3 regions of the Arthrobacter sp. PGP41 genome follow, and region 1 is predicted to be linked to each of the others. Evidence: riboswitches for the same ligand, from Rfam matches in the RefSeq annotation. Region 1 holds a riboswitch; each other region holds the start of a gene.

Region 1 (7,779 bases):
AGGGCCTGACCGTGCCAGCCGGCGGTCTTTTCGAAGCCGAGGGTCCCCACGTAGAAGTCGCGGGCGGTCTGGACGTCGCCCACCTGGAGATGCACGTGGCCCACACCCGCAGCGGCGCCGCGCTGGTGTTCCAGGGACTCCTCGCTGAGGTGCTGCTCCAGGTAGCGCTGCGGCGGAAGGGCCAGGCTGTCCATTACCACGTCAGCGCCGTTCCAGGACCAGCTGCTGCGCGGCCGGTCCCAGTAGAGTTCGACCCCGTTACCCTCGGGGTCGGTGAAGTAGAAGGCCTCGCTGACCAGGTGGTCTGCGCTGCCGGTGAAGGAACGGGGTTCAAACCGGGCGGCCGAGGCGATGGTCGCGGCCAGGTCTGCCTGGTTCTCAAACAGCAGCGCAGTGTGGAAGAGGCCGGCCTCTCCCCTGCCCGGAAGGTCCAGGCCCGGAGCGGGCGCCAAGTGCACCAGCGGTTTCTGCAGCCGGCCGAGGTAGAGCCCGCCGTCCTGCTCCGCGACGACCTCCAGGCCGAGGGCCCGCTGGTAGTAATCGGTCATGACCTTCATGTCGCCCACCTTGAGCATCACTGTGCCCATGGCGAGGTCGGCAGGAAGGAGATCCTGGCTGGCGGCTTCTGCAGTCATTGATAACTCCCGGTGCTGTGGGGCCTTCCGATCCGGAGGCCTTTCACTGTTAAAATTACTTGAAGCTTCAATTTATTCCAAGTCCTAACTTGTGGCACCTCCCCGCCGGCTGCTTAGCGGACCACCTTCCCGCCCAGGACCACATGCGCCAGGTCACGGATCGTGTCCGGCACCTTTCGCGGGTCCTCCCTGCAGAGCACAACGTCAGCCCGTGCCCCTTCCGCAATCCCCTCCGCGCCCAGCCACGTCCGTGCACTCCAGCACGCCGCGTCCAGGGCGGCGGCCATCGGCAGTCCTGCCGCATGCAGGGCGAGGATTTCGTCGGCAATCCTGCCGTGCCTGATGACGCTGCCCGCGTCGGTTCCGGCGTAAATCCGCACCCCGGCCTCATAGGCCTCAAGCACCCGCTCCTCCCGCCGTTCCCACAGCGCACGCATATGCGCCGCATATTTGGGGAACTTGGGATCGGCCTGTGCCGCAATGTCCGGGAAGGTGGCGACGTTGACGAGGGTGGGCACGATGGGTACCCGCTGCTCCACAAAGCGGGGAAGGTGGCGGGGCAGAAGACCAGTGGCATGCTCCACGCAGTCGATGCCGGCGTCCAGCATGTCGTCCAGCGTCTCTTCGGCGAAACAGTGCGCCGTAACGCGCGCGCCCTCGTCGTGCGCGGCCAGGACGGCATCCCGGACGACGGCGGCAGGAAAGGACGGCGCCAGGTCACCGGCGCCGCGGTCAATCCAGTCCCCCACGAGTTTGACCCAGCCGTCACCGTCCCGGGCCTGCTTCCGGACGGCTTCCACCAGGCCGTCCGGCTCAACCTCTTCCGCGAATCCACGCAAATACCGCCGTGTCCGGGCAACGTGGCGGCCCGCGCGGATCAGCACCGGGACGTCGCGCCCGCCCTGCAGCCAGCGGGTGTCAACAGGGGAACCTGCGTCCCGGACCAGAAGCGTGCCGGCCATCAGGTCCGTCCGGGCCTGGTCCTCGGCGACGGACGCATCCACTGCGCCTCCCACGCCTAAACCGATATGGCAGTGTGCATCCACGAAGCCCGGCAGCACCCAGCCTGCAAGGATCCTGTCCGGCGCCTTCGCCGGTTGGCGGAACGTGAGCCTGCCGTCCACGGACCACAGCCCGCGGGCCTCGCTGTCCGGCCCGGTAAGGACGGTTCCCGTGAACTGGATGGTTTCTGCCATGGACTTTCCTCTCCTCGCCCGGACAGGCTAGCACCGCGAATGTGACAGGGGTGATTCGGTGTCTGTGGTAGCTTTCATCTTGACCACACGGGTGCCCCTGCAGGGGCTGAGATCGGGCTGATGCAGCCTGCGACCGTCGAACCTGTCCGGGTAATGCCGGCGAAGGAAGTGAGTATTCCTTGAGTACACAAAATGCACAGCTGAACCCTGCCCAAAACCGTCCTGCCCCGGGAGCGGCCGGCCACCAGCCACCGGAGACGCAGTCCCTGAAATCCCATTCATTGGCCTACCTTGAGGATGCCGGCACGGGGATCAGGGTCCCGGTGACGGAAATTGCGCTGGAAGCTTCCCCGAACGGAAAGCCGAACGGGCCGTTCCAGACCTACCGGACGGCAGGACCCGGCAGCGACCCCGTCCGCGGCCTCCGTCCCTTCCGGTCTGACTGGATCGAAGCACGCGGAGACACCGAGGCGTACAGCGGCAGGGAAAGGAACCTGCTCGACGACGGCCGCTCAGCTGTCCGCCGCGGCGCCGCCAGCGCCGAGTGGAAGGGAGCGCGCCCCGTGCCCCGCCGCGCCGTCGGCGGCCGGACCGTAACGCAGATGCACTACGCACGGCAGGGCATGATCACCCCGGAGATGCGCTTCGTGGCCCTGCGCGAGAACTGCGATGTTGAACTGGTCCGCAGCGAGCTGGCCGCGGGCCGCGCCATCATCCCCAGCAACATCAACCACCCCGAGTCCGAGCCAATGATCATCGGCAAGGCCTTCCTGGTGAAAATCAACGCCAACATCGGCAACTCGGCCGTCACCAGCTCCATCGCCGAGGAGGTGGACAAACTGCAGTGGGCAACGCAGTGGGGCGCCGACACGGTCATGGACCTTTCCACCGGCGAAGACATCCACACCACCCGCGAATGGATCATCCGCAACTCGCCCGTGCCTATCGGCACCGTCCCCATTTACCAGGCGCTCGAGAAGGTCAACGGGGAAGCCAATGCCCTTACCTGGGAGATCTTCCGCGACACCGTCATCGAACAGTGCGAACAGGGTGTGGACTACATGACCATCCATGCCGGCGTCCTGCTGCGTTACGTGCCCCTGACGGCCAACCGGGTGACAGGCATCGTGTCCCGCGGCGGTTCGATCATGGCAGGCTGGTGCCTGGCGCACCACCGGGAGAACTTCCTCTACACGCACTTTGACGAGCTCTGTGAAATCTTTGCCAAGTACGACGTCGCGTTTTCCCTGGGTGACGGGCTGCGGCCGGGGGCGACAGCGGATGCCAACGATGCTGCGCAGTTCGCCGAACTGGACACGCTGGCTGAGCTGACGGCGCGCGCCTGGGAATTCGACGTGCAGGTGATGGTGGAGGGACCGGGCCACATCCCGTTCCACCTGGTCCGGGAGAACGTAGAGCGCCAGCAGGAGCTGTGCAAGGGTGCGCCGTTCTACACACTCGGGCCGCTGGTCACCGACGTTGCGCCGGGCTACGACCACATCACCTCGGCCATCGGTGCCACCGAGATCGCACGCTACGGCACCGCCATGCTCTGCTACGTCACCCCGAAGGAACACTTGGGGCTGCCCAACAAGGACGACGTCAAGACCGGGGTGATCACGTACAAGATCGCCGCACACGCGGCAGACCTTGCAAAGGGCCACCCGGGCGCGCACGAGCGCGATGACGCGCTGTCCAAGGCGCGCTTCGAATTCCGCTGGCGCGACCAGTTCGCGCTGTCCCTGGACCCGGTCACGGCGGAAGCCTTCCATGATGAGACCCTGCCCGCGGAACCTGCCAAGACGGCGCATTTCTGTTCCATGTGCGGCCCCAAGTTCTGTTCCATGAGGATCAGCCAGGACATCCGGGACGAATTTGGCTCGGCAGAGTCGCAGGCAGCCCTGGCGGAGGCTGCTGCGGGGATGAAGGGCAAGAGCGAGGAATTCCGGGCGGCCGGCGGCAAGGTGTACCTGCCGGAGCCCCGTGTTGCCGCCGGAAGCTAGGGCGTCAGGAGGCCCGTGCCTGGACCCGGCTGGCATCGCCGATGAACGAGCGGATGATGCGGTCCCCCTCTATTGAATCCTGGGGCCGGTGTCCTCCCGCCGCAGTGCGGTGGAGGGCGCCGGTCTCCCGTAGGTAGCCCGCGATCTCTTCGTAGAGCGGCTCCCAGCCGCCCGTCAGGACGAGCGTCGGCACGCCCGGCACGATGTGCAGCGGCGCTTCCCACGGCGGCACCTGCAGCCGCAGCCGCCGGGCGGACCGCTTCTCTTCCACGGTGGCCGGGTGCTGCAGGTCCGTGGCGTAGACCCGGCGCACGAATTCCCGCTGGAAGTCGTCGTCGCTGAGTTGGTGCCGGACGTCCAGGAGCGGCTTCATCAACGCAATGTGCGCCGCCGTCGCCGGCAGTTCCGCGGTCAGGGAGAGGCATGCAGGTTCCACCAGCGTCAGCGAGTAGACAAGGTCGGGGCGTTCGACGGCGGCCATCATCGCTGCGACGGCACCTTGGGCGTGTGCCACGACGTGCCCGCCGACGGCGCCCCTCCCGTCGTCGGCAAGTGACCGCAGCAGGATCCCGGCGTCCTCTTCGAAGGAGGACTCCACCGGCTCTGCCACGGGGTCGTAGCCGTGGCGGCGCAGGAAGAGCGCGTCATAGGACAGTGCGAGGCCATGCTGGCGGGGCCAGGCCGCGGCGCCGAAGCTGCCCGCGCCGTGCACGAACACTACCCTCTGCTTGAACATGACCCAACCCTATTCCACGGCCCCGACATCCCAACTAAGTAGCGCCAAGTGTCGTTATGAACCGTCAAAACGACACTTGGCGCTACCTAGTTGGGAGGGGGGGATGGCTACTTGCCCAGGAACTTGTCGAAGCCCTTGGGCAGGTTCAGCTGGGACGGATCGAAGTCGCCCGGCTGCTGGCCGAACGCTGCGCCTGTCGGCAGAGCCTTGGCCGCGTTGGCCCGGCGGGCCTCGGCGTCCTTCCGCTCCTGGGCAGCCTTGGCCGGGTTGCCGGACTTCGCCTTCTTCTTGGGTGCGTTCTTTGCGTTTTTCCGCGCCCCGCCGCCGGCACCCGGCATGCCTGGCATCCCGGGCATGCCAGGCATTCCGCCCTGGGCCATCTTCTTCATCATCTTCTGGGCCTGGGCGAAGCGCTCCAGGAGGCCGTTGACCTCGGAGACGTGGACACCGGAACCGCGGGCAATACGGGCGCGGCGGGAGCCGTTGATGATCTTGGGCGCAAGGCGCTCATGCGGGGTCATGGACCGGACGATGGCCTCGACGCGGTCAATCTCGCGTTCGTCGAACTGCTCCAGCTGCTGGCGGATGTTCTGCGCCCCCGGCATCATCATGAGCATTTTCTTCATCGAGCCCATGTTGCGGATCTGCTGCATCTGGGCCAGGAAGTCCTCGAGGGTGAAGTCTTCCTGGTCGGCGAACTTCTTCGCCATCCGTGCGGCTTCGTCCTTGTCCCAGGATTTCTCCGCCTGCTCAATCAGCGTCAGGACGTCACCCATGTCCAGGATGCGCGAGGCCATCCGGTCCGGGTGGAACAGCTCGAAGTCATCCAGGCCTTCGCCTGTGGAGGCGAACATGACGGGCTTGCCGGTGACGGACGCCACCGAGAGCGCGGCACCGCCGCGGGCGTCGCCGTCGAGCTTGGACAGCACGATGCCCGTGAAGTTGACGCCCTCATCGAAGGCGAGCGCCGTGTTCACGGCGTCCTGGCCGATCATGGAGTCGATGACGAAGAGGACTTCGTTGGGCACAATGGCGCGGCGGATCTGGCGCGCCTGCTCCATCATGTCGGCGTCGACACCGAGGCGGCCGGCGGTATCCACGATGACGACGTCGTGGAGCTTCTGGCGGGCTTCCTCCACACCGGCGCGGGCAACGGCCACGGGGTCGCCGGCCGGGTGCTCGAGTTCGGAGGACGTGGCTCCCGGGTGCGGCGCGAACACCGGCACCTTGGCGCGCTGGCCCACCACCTGGAGCTGGGTGACCGCGTTGGGGCGCTGCAGGTCGCACGCCACCAGAATGGGGCTGTGGCCCTGGGCCTTCAGCCACTTGGACAGCTTGCCGGCGAGGGTGGTCTTACCGGCACCCTGGAGCCCGGCCAGCATGATGATGGTGGGGCCGTTCTTGGCCAGGCGGATCCGGCGGGTTTCACCGCCGAGGATCTCCACCAGTTCCTCGTTGACGATCTTAACGATCTGCTGGCTCGGGTTCAGCGCACCGGACACCTCGGAACCCAGTGCGCGTTCCCGCACCCGGCCGGTGAATTCACGGACAACTGGAACGGCAACGTCGGCGTCCAGGAGGGCACGGCGGATCTCGCGGACTGTGGCATCGACGTCGGCCTCGGAGAGCCTGCCTTTGCCCCGCAGATTCTTGAAGGTTGCTGTCAACCGGTCAGAGAGTGAATTGAACACGCGACGTGCACTTCTTTCAGTGGATGATCGGGACTCGACTATCTAGGGTACCAAGCCGGACCCCCAAGGTGGCATGCTGGCAAAATGACGAGCCAACCAACTGTGAAAACCCTCCTCATCCTCGGCGCTTCCGGCGACCTGACGGGCCGGCTGCTCCTGCCGGGCCTGGCGCGCCTGGCGGCTAAGGGCCACGCCACGGATCTGCGGCTCGTCGGTGCCGGGTCAGATCCCTGGACCCCTGAACAGTGGCGGGAAAGGGTTCACACCTCCTTCGAAGCGGCGGCCGGACCCGCAGCCCCCGAGGGAAAGGGCACCCTGCAGGCCCTTGAAAACGAGACGGTCTACCACCAGCTGGATGTCACCGCCGATGGCGCCTTGGCCTCGCTCCTTGCCGCGCTGGAAGGGCCCACCGCCGTCTATTTTGCCCTCCCGCCCAAAATCAGCCAGCTCGCCTGTGAAACGCTCAGGCCCGACCAGGTGCCGGCCGGCACGCGATTGGTGATGGAAAAGCCCTTCGGCTCAAGCGAGGAGTCTGCCCGGTCGCTCAACCAGACACTGGTCCGGCTGGTTCCGGAAGACCACATCCACCGGGTGGACCATTTCCTGGGCAAGGCCACCGTCCTGAACATCCTGGGGCTGCGGTTCGCCAACAACTTCCTGGAACCCGTCTGGGACCGCCACCACGTGGAAAAAGTGGAAATCATCTTTGACGAGGACCTCGCGCTGGAGGGACGCGCCCGCTATTACGACGGCGCCGGCGCGCTCCGGGACATGATCCAGAGCCACCTCCTGCAGATCATGGCGCTGATGGCCATCGAACCGCCGGCCAGCATCGGCGAACGGGACCTGCGCGACGCCATTTCAACAGTCCTGCGCGCCAGCAGGGTCCCGGAGCCCTACGCCGGTTCCACCCGCAGGGCACGCTACACGGCCGGTGAACTTGCTGGAAAAGAGGTCCCCGACTATGCCCGGGAGGAAGGTGTGGACGCGGCACGCGGCACTGAGACCCTGGCCGAGATCCAGGTGAACATCGACAACTGGCGCTGGAAGGGCGTCCCCTTTATTCTCCGTTCCGGCAAGGCTCTGGGCGCCAAGCGCAAGGAAGCCGTGGTCACGTTCCGCCCGGTGCCCCACCTTCCCCAGGGCTTCACCGGCGTTGACTCGCCGAACAAGCTGAGGATCGGCTTCGGACCGGACACCCTGGCATTCGACGTCGATGTCAATGGCCCCGGCAATATCTTCAGCCTGGGCCGCATCACCCTCGACGCAGAGCTGAGCGCTTCGGACCTCCTCCCCTACGGTGAAGTCCTGGAAGGCGTGCTCGCGGGCGATCCGTTGCTTTCCGTCCGCGGCGACACAGCTGAAGAATGCTGGCGCATTGTTGAGCCTGTGCTCACGGCCTGGCGGCAGGATTCCGTCCCGCTGGAAGAGTACGACGCCGGATCGGCCGGGCCCGCGGGCTGGCCGGGCACGGTGCCTGGAGACTAAGACCGGCTTCCGCCGCCGCAGCCAATCCAC
Region 2 (7,779 bases), 310 kb from region 1:
AAGGGGTGGGTGATGCCGGCGTCGGCCAGGGACTCCACGATGTCGGCGCGGACGTTGAAGTCCGCAAAGGACTTCTCCTCAATCTCGTGCGGCTTCTCGTCGGAGATGATGGTTTCTTCGGGCTCAAGCGTTTCGGTGCCGGAGTCGTCCGTCAAAAGCTGGTGGGTATGCAATTCACTCACGGGGAGTTTCCTTATTCATTTGGGCAATGGCGCTGCCTGCTCAACGGGCCGGCCGGCAGGCCGTTCCGGAGCACGCTCAGGCGCGCAAGCAATTCCAGTGGAAGCCGATCGCGGGCTATCTTTATGCTGGCACTGGTGACCAGCGGGTGGTTCTCAAGATCGCGTAGGGGCGGGCTTGTTGGTTTCAAATCAAGGAAATCAACGACCGGGCATCCATTTCTACTCCTTCAGTCTAGCCGCAAGGGCATGGAAATCCGGCTTTTGCCCGCGCTGCGGCCCGGTTATGCCGCAAAACCGCCCCGGTTCACGGCACCTTCGGCACCAGTTCGAAATGCACATCACGCGTGGCGATGTCCGAGGATATGAGGCGCACCCGGACCTTGGTTCCGGCCTCCAGTTCTCCGGCGCAGCGCGCCGTCACTGCAGGTTCGGCGATCTGGATGATCCCGGAGCCGCCGTTGCCGTTCTTGCCCTTGCCGTTGCCGTTCCGGCTTATGCCGCCGTTCCCGTTCTCCTTCTGGGGCTTCGACCCTGAAATGACGATCGCGTCGAACTCCTGTCCGACGTGGTTGATCAGCAGCGCCGCCTCCACGGTGTCCAGCGCCATGCGCTCCATCCGGGATGCCAGCTGGTCCGAGCCGGCCATGATCTCGGGAAGCGACGGCAGTGCATCCCGCACCCACCCGGGCACCTCTCCGCCATTACTCAAGGCCTCGCAGGTGACCAGCACAAAGCGGTCCACCAGGCGGCGAAGCGGGGCGGTGGTATGGGCGTACGCTGCGCCGATGGCGGACTGCACGGCGTCATCCGGGACGGTGCCGTCGAAGGCCGTATAGGCGGCCCCGCGGAAAAGCATCCCCGCGGAGTGGAGGATTGCGAGCTGGCGGGGATGGGTGGGGTCCAGGCTGCGGAGGTATTCGCCGTAGCTGACTTCGCCGTCCCACGGCTTTCCGAGGGCCTCTGTCTGCAGTCGGAAATGGTTCAGGGAACGCTCATCCGGGGCGGGCATGGTGCGCAGGATGCCCACTTTTCCGGCCAGCATGAGCTGCGCGGCTGCCATGCCGGTCATCAGCGATATCTGGGCGTTCCAGTCCTCCACGGGCAGCTGCGGTGCGGCGGCAATCCGGTAGCCGCCGTCGGGAAGCTGGACAATCTCCTGGTCCGGCATGTTCAGGCTGGCACCATCCCGGGCACGCTCCAGTTCCACGCGCTTGAGGCCCACTTCTTTGAGGAGGAGCAGCACAGGGGAGGGGCTGCCGCCGTCAAGTTCCGCCTGGGCGCCCTTGTAGCTGAGCTTGGCGCGGCTGCGCATCCGGGCACGCCGCACCGTGACGGCAGTGACCTGCGCATCACCGTCAAGACGGAAGTCCCACACGAACGCGGAACAGTCCTGTCCCGGAAGGAGGCTTCCCGCCCCCTCGCTGATCACTTCCGGATGCAGCGGGATGCGGCCGTCCGGCGTGTAAAAGGTCTGTCCCCGGCGCCGCGTCTCAGCGTCCAGCGGGCCGCCCGGGGCAACGAACGCCGGCACGTCGGCGATGGCGTAGAGAACGTGGTAGCCGCCGCCGTCGCGCTCGATGAACAGCGCCTGGTCCAGGTCGGTGGACGACGCCGGATCGATGGTGATGAATTCAACGGACGTCAGGTCATGGGACGGCAGCTGCAATGCGGACACGGCGGCCTCGGCGTCCTTCACGGCATCGTCAGGGTACGCGCCCGGCAGCTCAAGCTCACTCCGGAGCGCGCCCAGCGCCGCTTCGAGGGCATTGGTGTGCTCGTGGACACTGGGGGCCAGCCGATGATGTGACACGAAAATCAGCGTAGCCCGAATTTCGTCAATAGTGCACGGAAGCGGCCGGGAGAGGCACAGCCGTCCGGTGCGGGGTTATGGGCGGGCGCCGTCCAGGGCGCTGCGGAGCGAGGCAGCGGCCGCGGCCGGATCATCAGCCTCAGTAATGGCCCGGACCACCACGATCCGGCGTGCGCCGGCTTCCACCACCTCTTCAACATTGGAGTGGTCGATGCCGCCGATCGCGAACCAGGGCACACCGCTGTCAAACGTGTCCTCCTGCCCTTCCGCCCCTGCAACAGCAGCGGCGGCGTACCTCACCAGGTCAAGCCCGACGGCGGCCCGTCCGGGCTTGGTGGGAGTTGCCCAGAGCGGCCCCACGCAGAAGTAGTCCAGCGCCGAGGGGCCGGCGGCGGCAGCCAGGGCGGCGTCCACCTGCTCCGGGCTGTGGCTTGACAGGCCGATGGCCGCGTTGCCGTTCAACAGCGTCCGGGCCGCCTTGAGGGGCAGGTCCTTTTGGCCGATGTGGAATACCGGGGCTCCGGACAACACTGCGACGTCCGCCCTGTCATTCACCGCCCACAGCCGGCCGTGGCGCACCGCCGATTCCTTGAGTACGGCCAGGAGCTCCAGCTCCTCGGCGGCTTCGATGGACTTGTCCCGCAGCTGGATGATGTCCACCCCGCCTGCGAAGGCGGCATCGACGAACTGCCCGAAATCGCCCTGTTCCCGGCGCGCGTCCGTGCAGAGGTAAAGGCGCGCGGCCTGCACGCCGGAACCGCCTCCGGCGTTGAGAAAGGCGTTTGTAGCAGGGACGGGGGATGCAGCGGCAGGAGGGCGGGACACATTCATGGGTGCCAGCCTAGTTCCTCTACACTTGGCCTCGTACTGCGGGAGCCGCGGCAGCTGTCATAAAGCGCCGGGCTGAGAGGGCGTCAGAGCCGACCGCTTGACCTGATCCGGCTAATACCGGCGTAGGGAAGGAGACACTCATGCCCAATGCGCTCGAAGCCCCGTACCGGCCCGCGCCCGGCTCTTCACTGGAGGCCGACGTTGCGGTCATCGGCGGGGGAGTCATCGGCCACGGCATCGCCTGGGAGGTGAGAAGGTCCGGGCATTCAGCGGTGGTCATCGATGACGCCCCCGGATCCGGTGCCAGCTGGGCCGCGGCGGGGATGCTTGCCCCGGTGAGCGAGCTGCACTACCAGGAGGAGGACCTCCTGGAACTCATGCTGGAGGCCTCCGGGCGCTGGCCGGGTTTTGCCGCAGGCCTCGCCGCGGCCGCCGGTTCGGATCCCGGTTATCTTACGACGCCGACCCTCGCCCTGGGTGCCGACGCCGCGGACCGGCAGGCGCTGCTGGACCTGCGCGGGGTGCAGCAGGCCAACGGGCTGACGGTTGAGCCCCTCACCATCCGTGAAGCCCGGCGCCGGGAGCCGCTGTTGAGCCCGGCCATTGCCTCGGCGCTGGATACACCGGCGGACCACCAGGTGGATCCCCGGCTGCTGGTGGCCTGCCTCCGCCGTGCCCTGGCCCGGCACACCGGCGGAACCGGGAGCGGCGGAAGCTTCGTGGCCGGCGCCGCCGAGGGCTACGCCGTTCCGGACCGGGCAGCGGGCCTGCTCTGGCGGGACGGAGCCGTCGCCGGCGTCACGCTGGAGGGCGGAGGAACGGTGGCGGCCAGGGAGACGGTGGTGGCCAACGGACTGCACGCCGCGGCCCTCACCGGGCTGCCGGAAAACCTGCACTTGCCCTTGCGCCCGGTCCACGGCGACATTCTTCGCCTCGCCGTCCCCTCCCACCTCCAGCCGCTGCTGACTTCCACCGTGCGCGGACTGGTCCGCGGGATCCCTGTGTACATCGTCCCCCGGCAGGACGGCACCGTGGTGATCGGGGCAACGCAGCGTGAGGACGCACTGGGGAAGAAGGACAGCGGAACCAGCGCCGGGGCAGTGTCGGCAGGGAGCGTCTACCAGCTGCTGCGCGACGCCCAGGTCCTGGTGCCTGCGGTCGCAGAACTTGAGCTGCTGGAATGCACAGCCCGGGCCCGTCCCGGCACACCTGACAACGCCCCGCTGCTCGGGCGGGTCCCCTTGGAGGACGGCCCTGCAGGTCAAAGCCACGTGGAAGGGCTGATCATTGCCACCGGCTTCTTCCGCCACGGCGTCCTCCTCACCCCGGCAGCGGCCGCGATATGCCGGGACCTGCTCGAAGGCAGGGCGGACCCCCGCTGGGCCCCCTTCAACCCCGGCCGCTTTTCCGGCGCCGCTGTTCGGCCTGCTGCAGCGGCCACCCCACCCAACCCCAAGGAGACAGCATGAACATCACCCTGAACGGAACCGGACATACAGTCGCCGACGGCGCATCCATCACCACGCTCGTCACCGAGGTCACCGGCCGCGCACTGGCGGCTGACGGCCAGGCCACCGATGGCCGGAAGCTGGGCGTCGCCGTGGCGCGCAACGCCCACGTGGTGCCACGGAGCCAGTGGTTTGCCACCGCGCTCACCGAGGGTGACGACGTCGAACTTGTCACGGCAGTACAGGGAGGCTGACCACCATGATGGAAACCCGCAGCACCCTCGCCGGCACCCGGCCGGACCTTCATGACCCCCTGGTGATCGACGGCGTCGCGCTCGGATCCCGGCTCATCATGGGCACCGGCGGCGCGCCCAGCCTGGAGGGCCTTGGCGCCGCGCTCCTGGCTTCCGGCACCTCGCTCACCACCGTGGCCATGCGGCGCTATTCACCCCATGAGGCCGGCTCGCTTTTCCAGCTGCTCGTGGACCACGGCATCAAGGTCCTCCCCAACACGGCGGGGTGCTTCACTGCCCGGGACGCTGTCCTCACCGCGGAGCTTGCCAGGGAGGCCTTGGAAACCGACTGGGTGAAGCTGGAAGTCATCGCTGATGAACACACCCTCCTGCCGGATGCCGTGGAACTCGTGGACGCCACCGAGCAGCTGGTCAGCCGGGGATTCAAGGTTTTCGCCTACACCAATGACGACCCCGTCCTGGCGCTTCGGCTCGAGAACCTGGGAGCCACCGCGGTCATGCCGCTCGGCTCGCCCATTGGCACCGGCCTGGGCATCCTTAACCCGCACAACATCGAGCTCATCGTGTCCCGGGCCTCGGTTCCGGTGGTGCTGGATGCGGGCATCGGTACCGCATCCGACGCCGCCCTGGCGATGGAACTCGGATGTGACGCCGTGCTCCTGGCCACGGCGGTGACCCGGGCACAGGATCCGGCCATGATGGGCGCGGCCTTCAAGCATGCCGTCATCGCAGGTAGGCTGGCGAAAGCGGCAGGTCGCATACCTCGCCGTGAACATGCGCTGGCGTCGTCGGCGATGGAAGGCCGGGCCGAGTTCTTGTAGGCCCCGCTGTCCACCGGCTGGCGCCTTGACTCAAGGAGCAGCAGTGGCCGGCAAAGACGCCCTTCCCCCGGAACGAGTCGACGAAGCCTTGGCTGGACTGCCTGATTGGCGGGCCGACAATGGCGGATTGGTCACTGTCTTCAAGATGCCGACGGCGGTTGCCGCACTTGAGCTGATTGCCGCCGTCGGACGTCTGGCCGAGGAACAAAACCACCATCCCGACCTCGACTGGCGTTACAACCGCGTCTTTATCCGCTACACGTCCCACGACGCAGGGGGACAGGTGACTGACCGGGACATCGCGGCAGCTGCGGGAGCAAGTGAAGCTGCGGCAGCGTCGGGGGCCGTTGCCGAGCCGGCGAAGTACGTGCCCGGGCGCCAGTAGCCTCGTCACCAACAACTGGTCCCTAAGGAGCAGTGGCCGCCACCCCTTACGGGATGGCGGCCACTGCTGCCGGTTGCCTTGCGCCGGCCCTACGCCCGGAGGATCGCCGTAAGCCTTTCCGCGTCCCGGCGCGCACGCGTGCGGCCGAGGTACACCGCTGCCCCTGTTGCGGCGCCTGCGCCCAGCACGATTGGCAGGACCCACGGCATCCACGTCAGCCCCGGCAGGTAGCCGAACCCGGCCGCCACCAGGATGGTCCAGCTCAAGGCCGCCACTCCCACGGCGACCCCGGCGGGCAGGCCTGCACCATACTTGGCATGCCGCTTGTCGTTGGCCCAGACAATGAAGCCTGCCGCGGCGGCGGCCAGTACAACGATGGTCAGCGAAAGCATGGTTCTCCTCGAGCTGCGGACGGGGTTCTGTGGCCGGGCGCTAGAACTGGCCGAAACCTACGCGCCGTGCCTCTTCTGCACCGATTTCCACGTAGCCAAGCGCGCCGCCGGGAACAATGATCAGGCGTCCCTTTTCATCTTTCAGTCGCAGTTCGTTGCCCGTTGTGATCGCTTCCCCCACGACCTTGGCCACAGAATCCGCGTCCTCGGTTGATTCGAGCACAATTTCGCGGGCAACGTTCTGAACGCCGATCTTAATCTCCACAGGGGCCTCCCAGCCAGTCAAAGTTTCTCGTGCTTCTCTACGAGGTGTTGTCTTATTTGTAGTCTAGGACTCTTTGGGGAAGCGAGAGATTCCGCGCCAAGCTAAACGGTAGATGAGGTCGCTGGCCACATTGATGTCCAGGTTGCCGTCAGTTTCCAGCCAGTACCTGGCGCTGACCTGGGCCATCCCTGCCAGCCCCCGGCCCAGCAGCTGTGCCTCGAGATGGGGGAGCTTGGTGTCCTCGGCGATGACGCGTGCGATGGCATCGGCGAACGTCCTGTTGAAAGTCTCCAGCCGCGAGCTGACGTCGGGGTCGTTGATCAGGTCGGATTCAAACACCAGCCGGTGGGCCTGGTCATCGCTGGCGATGAACTGGAAGTAGGCACGCATGACGGCCTGCACGCGCTCGTCATTATCGGTGGTGGAGTTCAGGGCGCCCAGCATCAGTTCGGTAAGCGAGGCCAGATGGCTTTCCAGCAAGGCGAGGTACAGCTCGCGCTTTGACGGAAAGTGCTGGTACAGGACAGGTTTGCTGACGTGCGCCGTCTCGGCGATCTCGTCCATGGCCGCACCGTGGTACCCATTGGCCACGAACACTTCCTGGGCTGCGTTGAGGAGCTGCGCGCGCCGCTCGTCACGCGGAAGCCGGGCGGACCGCTGCCCTGCGGGACGCGGGGGAGTTTGCGGTTCGGCGGCTGACGGGCGGTCAGCCCGTGCTTCATGGACCACAGTTGTCCTACTTTCCGTTGCTGTTACTTCCACTTTACTGCGGGGTAATATGACCCGGCAGTATCCGGGGGATACATTGAAGTATGGCTTCGACATTCACCGCAAATGTTTCACCTGTGTCATTGGATCCGCTGGTGGAACCGGGCCCGGACCTTACCCCGGACGAGGTGGAACGCTATTCGCGGCACCTCATCATCCCTGAGATCGGCTCGCTGGGTCAGCGGCGGCTCAAGAATGCCAAAGTGCTGGTGATCGGCGCCGGCGGGCTCGGCTCCCCGGCGCTCCTGTACCTTGCCGCTGCCGGCGTCGGGACGCTGGGAATTATCGACGACGACGCCGTTGACCTCAGCAACCTGCAGCGCCAGGTCATCCATGGGGTGGCGGATGTGGGCCGCCCCAAGATCGAGTCCGCCCGCGACGCCATCGCCGCCCTCAACCCCTTGGTGGACGTGCGGCTGCACAATGTCCGGCTCGACGCGTCCAACGCCCTTGAACTGTTTGCCGGGTACGACCTGATCCTCGACGGCGCGGACAACTTCGCCACCCGCTACCTGGTCAACGACGCCGCCGCCATCCTGGGCAAACCCTACGTCTGGGGTTCCATCTTCCGGTTCGACGGCCAGGTGAGTGTCTTCTGGGAAAAGCACGGGCCCACCTACCGG
Region 3 (7,779 bases), 1.4 Mb from region 1:
GCGCGCACCAGGACAGCAATAAGTGCGGCGTCCTCAGCGCGGAGGCACACATCGGCTACGCGGACTTCCACCGTGGGATGGTTGCGGGAGAGCCGGGCGTCAAAATACAACATGCCCTCATCCAGCATGACCCCGCTGTCCAGGAGCCGCGTGACCACCCGTCGGTACGCGGAGTAAGTGCCATAGATACCCGTGGGCCCGGCCGTCGGCCACCGGTTCCAGGCCTGGGTCCGGTAGCTCTCAAAGCCGGTCTGGATGCCGTTCCAGAAAGGTGAATTGGCACTCAAGGCGGTAAGGACGGCGAGCTTGTCACGGATACGGTCCAGGACGGCCACGCCTTCGTCGTGCGACTCAATGTAGGTGTGCACATGGAAGCCGCACGTCAGCTGCTCCTGGGCGGTCAGGCCAAAGCGCTCAAGCATCCGCGCGTAGCGGGGGTCCGGAGTGGTGTGGCTGGCCAAGCCCAGCGGCGAGGTGGCCAGGGCTGCCACCCGGGCATGGTTTTTCTGGGCTGCCTTATCCGCCAGTGCCCGCCCGGCGCGGATCTGTTCCAGGAGTTCACGGTACTCCAGGCAGGGCCGGGTCTGGGTTTCGATCTGTTCCAGCTTGAGCTCGGCGCTCAGGCCCATTTCGTCGTCGTCGTAAACGGTTTTGTCTTCCGTCTCCAGAAGGCGGGGGTCGTCCGGCGCGTCGTCGGCGGCCATTCGGCGGCCGGACAGCAGCGCGTCCGCCAGGGCAAGCGGCTCCCCGCTCTCCGGATCAACGATCAGGAGCTCTTCCTCGACGCCGAAAGTTCGCATACCGACATTCTCCGACAACAGGGACGAAATTGAGGGTCAACAGCACTTCATGACGAAGCGTGAATGGTTAGTCCTGGAAGTATTCCACTTTCGCCCCGATGGTGTTGAGCCGTTCCGCCAGGTCCTCGTAGCCGCGCTCGATGACATAGATGTTCCGCAACTCGGACACTCCCCGCGCGGCAAGCATCGCCAACAGCAGGCACGCTGCCGGGCGGAGCGCTGGCGGACAGCCAACCTCGGCGGCGCGCCACCTGGTGGGGCCGTTGACGTAGATCCGGTGCGGGTCAAGGAGCTGCACCTGGGCGCCCAGCCGGTTCAGCTCGGTCAGGTAGATGGCGCGGTTTTCGTACACCCAGTCGTGGATCATGGTCTGGCCATGGGCGTTCGCCGCGATGACCGCAAAGAAGGGCAGGTTGTCGATGTTTAGCCCGGGGAACGGCATCGGATGGATCTTGTCCTCCGGAGCACGCAACTCGGAAGGCTTGGTGGTGACGTCCACCAGCCGGGTCCGGCCGTTGCGGGCCGTGTATTCGCCCGAGATCTCCAACTGCTGCCCCATTTGCCCCAGGGTTGCCAACTCGATTTCCATGAACTCGATCGGCACGCGCCGGATGGTCACCTCCGAGTTGGTGACAATCCCGGCGGTAATCAGGCTCATGGCCTCGATGGGATCCTCCGACGGGAAGTACTCAATCTCGGCATCGATTGATGGTCGCCCGGTGATCTTCAGGGTGGTGGTCCCCACCCCCTCGATAACCACCCCCAGCATCTCCAGGTAGAAGCAGAGGTCCTGCACCATGTAATTGGGGCTGGCATTCCGGATAACAGTGGTGCCTTCGCGGTGGGCTGCGGCCATGATGGCGTTCTCGGTGACGGTGTCGCCGCGCTCAGTCAGGACAAAGGAGCGGTCCCGGGTGTCCGCGGACGGGGCCTGCACCTCGTAGAAGCCCGCCGTCGCTTCCACCGAGAGTCCGAACTGGCGCAGTGCCTGCATGTGCGGCTCCACCGTCCGGGTACCAAGATCACAGCCGCCCGCATACGGAAGCTTGTACCTGGCTGACTCAGCGAGCAGGGGTCCCAGCAACATGATGACGCTCCGCGTGCGGCGTGCGGCGTCAACGTCCATCGCGCCCAGGTCCAGGACCGCCGGGCGGCGGAGCCGCAGGTCGGTGTCGTTGAGCCAGGTGCATTCCACACCGATGCTGGTCAGGACTTCAACGATCCTGTTCACTTCTTCGATGCGTGCAAGGCGGCGAAGAATGGTGGTTCCCCGGTTGATGAGGCTGGCGCACAGCAAAGCCACTCCGGCGTTCTTGCTGCTGTTGACGTCCACCGAACCCGAAAGGGTGCGCCCGCCTTCAACGCGCAGGTGGGTCATCTGCGGCTTGCCCACGTTCACGATGCTCCTGTCGAAGATCGCTTCAAGGCGCTGGATCATTTTCAGGCTCAGGTTCTGCTTGCCCTGTTCCATGCGGGCAACGGCGCTCTGGCTCGTCCCCAGCTCGGCAGCCAACTGTCCTTGGGTCCAGCCCTTCTCGGCCCGGGCATCCCTCAACATGGCGGCAACGTGTTCAGCGGTTTCCTGCGTCATACTCAAGTTTATATCATAAATGAGTTAAGCGCCCCGGTTATCCGGCCTAATCAGCAGCCGCCGAAGAGCGTTTACCCGAACGATGCGATCGAAGGGCGTCGGATTCCTTGACCGAGCCCTTCAAGGGCGGGAGACTGACGCTGGTCCAACGGCAAGGGAGGCAGTATGCGCCGAACACCAGCACCGCCCATGCCAGGTAGCGGGGCATTTCCGGCCCGGAGCACTCGGAGCGTGCCAGGAATGGCGGCACTGTTACTCGCGGCCCAGCTCCTCATCTGCGGCTCGCCAGCGTACGCGGCGCCCTCCCCGGGAGAGGGAGTGCAATCGCTCCTTGGCTGGATGTGGAGACCGAAAACAGCTGGTCGTACACGGACAAGGACGCCAACCGGACAGAACTGTCAGCGGGTCGAGCAACCTTTACTCACTCCCGAGCTGGCCGGCAGGATCCCGGAACGCGTAAGGAGCAGCGATGGCCAGTGCGTCTGCGCCCCTCACCGGCGGCGGCGAGGTGGAGTTGACCCAGTTTGTATCGAGGGGTTCCGACTACGACTCTTCGTGCCCGTAGGCCTGGCCGGCTGTCAGTTCCCCAGCCACACCATGTTCCAGGTGCCCAGGGAGACGGAGGCAAAAACCGCTGTTGCCGCCATCACCACACCGCCGGCAATAACCCACGCATCCAACACGCTGTAGGTCGATTCGCGGGCCCACGTCCGGCGGCCGCCGCCAAAGCCGCGGGCTTCCATGGTCACCGCGAGCCTCGAGGCCCGGCGGATCGCCTGGACCAGCAGCCCGAAGCTCTGCCCCAGCGTCGCCTTCACGCGCTGCAGGGCACTGCCGCGGGAACCCACCCCCCGCGCGCGGCGGGCCATCCCGATGGTCTGCCATTCTTCGGCCATCAGGCCCACCAGCCGCATGGCGGCGAGGGTTCCCAGCACGAACCGGTGCGGGAGGCGCGCCTTCTGCGCCAGCGCATCAGCGAGGTCTGTGGGGTCGGTGCAGCTCATCAGCAGCACTGCCGGCAGGGCAATCGCCAGCCCCCGCAGCGTGAAGCCCACGCCCAGCTCCAGGGACCCTTCGCTCATGGTCCAGATGCCGACGTCGACCAGCGTCTTTCCGCTGTCCGGCGCCAGGATGGAGGTGCTCCAGCCTCCCACTGCGGCGGCGAGGATCAGCGGCCAGCCGCGCTGCCACAGCAGGGCGGGCGTCAGGCCGGCCAGGGGAAACAGCAGGACTTCAAAGGCCAGCGCCACCGATGCGGACACCCAGTCGATGGAGAGTGCCAGCACGGCCGTGATGAGGAAGACGGCGGCGAACTTGCTGAGGGGGTTCGCCCTGGCCAGCAGCGCATTGTTGCCGCGCAGGTTCAGCTCCTGCCTCATGGTGCCGCCGTTTCCGCCGGAGCCATCCGCAGTTCCGTTCCGCCCAGCGCGGCCGTGAACTCGGCGTCATGGGTCACGGAGACCACGGCGGTGCCGCCGTCCAGCAGCTCGGACAGGAAGGATGCCAGCTCCGCCCACGTGTTGGCATCCTGGCCGAACGTAGGCTCGTCCAGGACCAGCACCTGGGGATGCGCAGCCAGGACCGTCGCCACGGACAGCCGCCGCTTCTCCCCGCCCGAAAGCGTGTAGGGGTTGGCGTCCACAAGGTGGGTGAGCCGCAGGCGCTCCAGCAGCTCGTCCACGCGCTCCCCGCCATGGCCAAGGTGCCGTGGGCCAAACATCAGTTCGTCCAGCACCTTCCCGGTGACGAACTGGTGCTCGGGTTCCTGGAACACGGTGCCGATCCGCTCGATGAGCTGCTCGGCTTTCCACTTGTACGGGTCTATTCCGGCGCCGCGGCTCAGGTCCAGCGTGGCCGAAACCTTCCCGGCCACGGGTTCGAGAAGCCCGGCGAGCGTCAGGGCAAGCGTGGACTTCCCTGCCCCGTTCGGCCCCGTCACCGCCAAGGCCTGCCCGGCACGGACCTGGGCGGAAATATCCGCCTGCACGGGTACCGGCGGCACCTTCCGGAAGCCGCTGCGCCCCGCCCGTTCACGGGACACCGCCAGCTCCTCGGCAGCGAGCAGGAGGCCACCCGTCCCCCGGGCCGGATCCGCCGCACGCAGCCGGGTGTCCGGGACATAGCCGGGCACCCACACCCCGGCGGCAATCAGCATGCTCCGGGCTTCCCTGAGCACTTGGTCCGGCGGGCCGTCCAGCAGCACGGCGTCCTTCGCGTCGGTGCCGGGCTGCAGCACCACAATCCGGTCCACCAGGTCCTTCCACACGGACACCCGGTGCTCCACCACCACCAGCGTGGCGCCGGTTTTGTCCAGGCATCGCGCCACGGCGTCGCGGACCTCCAGCACGCCGGCCGGGTCCAGGTTCGCCGTCGGCTCGTCCAGCAGGATGAGACCGGGACGCATGGCAAGGATGCCCGCGAGCGCCAGCCGCTGTTTCTGCCCGCCGGAGAGTACCGACGTTGGATGGTCCAGCGGGAGGTGGGAAAGTCCGACGTCGTCCAGCGCCTCGTGCACGCGGCTCCAGATGGCGTGGCGGGGCACGGCGAGGTTCTCGGCGCCGAAGGCGGCGTCGTCACCCACGCGGGACAGGACCACCTGCGTTTCGGGGTCCTGCTGCATGAGGCCGGCGCGCCCGCGCTGCTCGCGGGGGGAGGCTCCGTCAACCAGCAGCGAACCCGACTCGTCGGAATCGCCGGCCGCGCCGCCGTCGTCGTCCACATCCCCCAGGACCCCCGCCAAAGCATGGAGGAGGGTGGACTTGCCTGCGCCGGAAGGCCCCAACAGCAGCACCCGCTCTCCCGGGCGGATGTCCAGGTCGAGGGCATGGACCGCCGGCTTGGCGCGCCCGGCATGCCGCCAGCCCCAGCCGCGGGCCGCGACGGCGGCGGGACGCACTGCGGTGGGCGCGCCCTGGCGGGAAGGTGCGGACATCAGGAGAAGACAGGCTCCGTTGCTGCCTTCCGCGACGCGAACGAGCTCAGGACTCCGGTCCTGGCCAGCCCGCGGGTGGCGATCCATGACAGGGCGCCGGCGATAATCGCGCCGGAGATGGCGGTGAAGACGATGTACACCAGCTTGTCCCCGCCGGAGTAGGCGATGTTCCAGCCCCACGGAGCGAAGGAGTCGTTGAGGCCGCAGAAGAGACCGGCGGCGGCACCGGCCAGCAGTGCCACGGGCAGGTTGAACTTCCGGTACACGAAGATGGCGAAGATGATCTCGGCGCCGAGGCCCTGGACGAAGCCGGAGAACAGCACGGAAGCCCCGTACTGGGACCCCATGAGCAGCTCACCGGTGGCGGCTACCGTCTCGCAGAACAGCGCGGCGCCGGGCTTGCGGATGATGAGCATGCCCAGCACGGCCGGGATCATCCAGCCGCCGGCGATCAGGCCGGTCAGTGGCGGGTAGGTGGCGTTCATGGGGCCGGACACTGCGGCCGCGCCCTGGGACCAGGCCCAGAAAATGACGCCGCCGGCAATGGCAATGAGGGCCGCCACCACGATGTCCACGACTCGCCAGGACTTGCTGCTGGTCTTCTTGACTGCTGTTGTTGCCATGTGATCCTCCTGAGGAACAGGAGGGGAAAGTGGACGCGGCTGCCGGCTATGCTGCCGCTGCGCGCACTTCGAGAACTCGACTCCCTTGCGCCGGTACTAACCGGATCAGGTTCGAGGGTCTGCGGCTGCCCGCACTCTCAGCGCCCACCTGCGGATCCTGGCATTGCCAGTGATGCCCGACGGCGGCGCTCCCCTGTCGTTGAATGTTGCTTTTGCTTGAAATGATTCGTTGCAGAAATACCCTGTTGGGCGTTGCCAGTTTACACCGCGGCGGGGGTAGATTGTGGGCCATGGCTGCCAATCCCCCGCATGTGACCGACTTCGACCCGGATTCCGATGCCATCCAGCCGGAGGGATCTTTGGCGGCACTGATCGCCCGGATTGAAGGCGAAGTCCGGGAACTGCAGTTTCCCGGCTTCTCCCTGGACGACTCCCTGAACCTGGGACTGCTCCTGGTGGAGCTGGGGAAGGAGCGCGGGCTGCCTATCGCGATTGACATCACCAAGGGCCAGCAGGTGCTGTTCCATGCGGCCCTGCCCGGTGCGACGCCGGATAACGATCACTGGATCCGGGCGAAGCAGCGCACTGCGGCACGGTACGAGATCCCCTCACTGCTGGTGGGATTGCGCGGCCGGCTTCGCGGCGGCCGGATCGAGGACCAGGGCTGGTTCGACCAGCGCCGGTACGCCGCGCACGGCGGCTCCTTCCCGCTGTACGTCACCGGAGTGGGCGCCGTGGCCACTGTTACGGTTTCGGGGCTTCCCCAGGTGCAGGATCACGACCTGGTGGTCGAGGCCCTGCGTGAAATCCTCCGCTCCGCGGGAGCGGACTGATGCCATGCTGGCGGAGCGACCCGCACGCTGGACGCACGTCCACCCGGCAGCAGAAACACAAAGGCTGCTTAGCATTTATTTAGTAATCATGCTTACTATGTTGTCTCCCGGGTTTTGAGGAGAACAGGACATGGCAGCCAGCACCCGCCTGACGGGCCCCCGAACACGCCTGCAAAATGCCGCCCTCGGAATTGGCACGGTCTTCTTCCTGTTGGGCATCTTGGGCTTCATCCCCGGCGTTACCTCCAACTATGGCTCGTTGGGCCTTGCCGGACCTGGTTCAGGGGCGCTGCTGCTGGGCGTCTTCCAGGTGTCCGTGCTCCTTAACGCGGTACACCTGGTCTTCGGGCTTGCAGGGGTCCTGATGGCGCGGACGCATCCCCAAGCCAGGAACTTCCTTATCTACGGCGGCGTGGCCTATCTGCTCCTCTGGCTGTACGGCTTCCTGGCGGGTGACACCACGCCTGCCAACTTCCTCCCTGCGAACAACGCGGACGACTGGCTGCACCTGGCCCTCGGCCTGGCCATGATTGCGCTGGCCATCACCCTGGCTGCCCGAGGCCCCGCTGTCCCCGCAGGCGTTGGCAGCAGCGATAGCAGCAACCGGCCCGGAAGCCCCAGCAACGACGTCGCGGAACCGGCACCAACGCCGGACCTGAAGGAGCACTATGAAAATCCCTGAAGCGCGCGGTCCCGCCAGCGCCGCCTTGTTCGCCCTTCTCACGGAGGTACCCTGCTCCATTGGCACCCGCCCCGACGGCCGAACCGCCGACGCCGGAACTGCCGATGACCGCGCCGCGGGGCTGCACCGGGCGGTCAGCAGCCAGTTGGCCGCCACCCCGGACATCATCGGCGATGACGACCTCCAGCTGACGCTCTTCTGCCTCTACGAGCTCCACTACACCGGGCTCGCAGGCGTCAGCGATGAGTGGGAATGGGCGCCGGGACTGATCCAGGTCCGCCAGCTGCTGGAAAAGCCGTTCGAGGCCGCGCTCAGGCG

Evidence for each region. A riboswitch is a leader RNA that binds a small molecule or an ion and turns the genes downstream of it on or off. The one in region 1 is predicted to bind thiamine pyrophosphate.
Region 2: another riboswitch for thiamine pyrophosphate. It lies ahead of thiO (glycine oxidase ThiO); the one in region 1 lies ahead of thiC (phosphomethylpyrimidine synthase ThiC).
Region 3: another riboswitch for thiamine pyrophosphate. It lies ahead of C3B78_RS18325 (ECF transporter S component); the one in region 1 lies ahead of thiC (phosphomethylpyrimidine synthase ThiC).

Annotation. Positions count from the first base shown of each region.
Region 1 is NZ_CP026514.1:2,630,889-2,638,667, forward strand. Features, by position in the region: gene C3B78_RS12015 (VOC family protein) at 1-635, opposite strand, end outside; gene C3B78_RS12020 (amidohydrolase family protein) at 749-1,831, opposite strand; TPP riboswitch at 1,909-2,016, shown strand; gene thiC (phosphomethylpyrimidine synthase ThiC) at 2,011-3,834, shown strand; gene C3B78_RS12030 (alpha/beta fold hydrolase) at 3,839-4,570, opposite strand; gene ffh (signal recognition particle protein) at 4,678-6,261, opposite strand; gene C3B78_RS12040 (glucose-6-phosphate dehydrogenase) at 6,346-7,749, shown strand.
Region 2 is NZ_CP026514.1:2,942,578-2,950,356, reverse strand. Features, by position in the region: gene C3B78_RS13400 (DEAD/DEAH box helicase) at 1-182, opposite strand, end outside; gene C3B78_RS19715 (hypothetical protein) at 209-349, shown strand; gene C3B78_RS13395 (RNB domain-containing ribonuclease) at 487-1,992, opposite strand; gene thiE (thiamine phosphate synthase) at 2,068-2,823, opposite strand; TPP riboswitch at 2,852-2,969, shown strand; gene thiO (glycine oxidase ThiO) at 2,964-4,292, shown strand; gene thiS (sulfur carrier protein ThiS) at 4,289-4,525, shown strand; gene C3B78_RS13375 (thiazole synthase) at 4,534-5,346, shown strand; gene C3B78_RS13370 (4a-hydroxytetrahydrobiopterin dehydratase) at 5,390-5,731, shown strand; gene C3B78_RS13365 (hypothetical protein) at 5,821-6,123, opposite strand; gene C3B78_RS13360 (DUF3107 domain-containing protein) at 6,164-6,388, opposite strand; gene C3B78_RS13355 (TetR/AcrR family transcriptional regulator) at 6,452-7,117, opposite strand; gene moeB (molybdopterin-synthase adenylyltransferase MoeB) at 7,201-7,779, shown strand, end outside.
Region 3 is NZ_CP026514.1:3,985,133-3,992,911, forward strand. Features, by position in the region: gene C3B78_RS18300 (glutamate--cysteine ligase 2) at 1-800, opposite strand, end outside; gene C3B78_RS18305 (UDP-N-acetylglucosamine 1-carboxyvinyltransferase) at 868-2,391, opposite strand; gene C3B78_RS18315 (energy-coupling factor transporter transmembrane component T family protein) at 2,970-3,770, opposite strand; gene C3B78_RS18320 (ABC transporter ATP-binding protein) at 3,767-5,323, opposite strand; gene C3B78_RS18325 (ECF transporter S component) at 5,323-5,946, opposite strand; TPP riboswitch at 6,011-6,151, opposite strand; gene C3B78_RS18330 (heme-degrading domain-containing protein) at 6,237-6,779, shown strand; gene C3B78_RS18335 (DUF4383 domain-containing protein) at 6,910-7,461, shown strand; gene C3B78_RS18340 (iron-containing redox enzyme family protein) at 7,448-7,779, shown strand, end outside.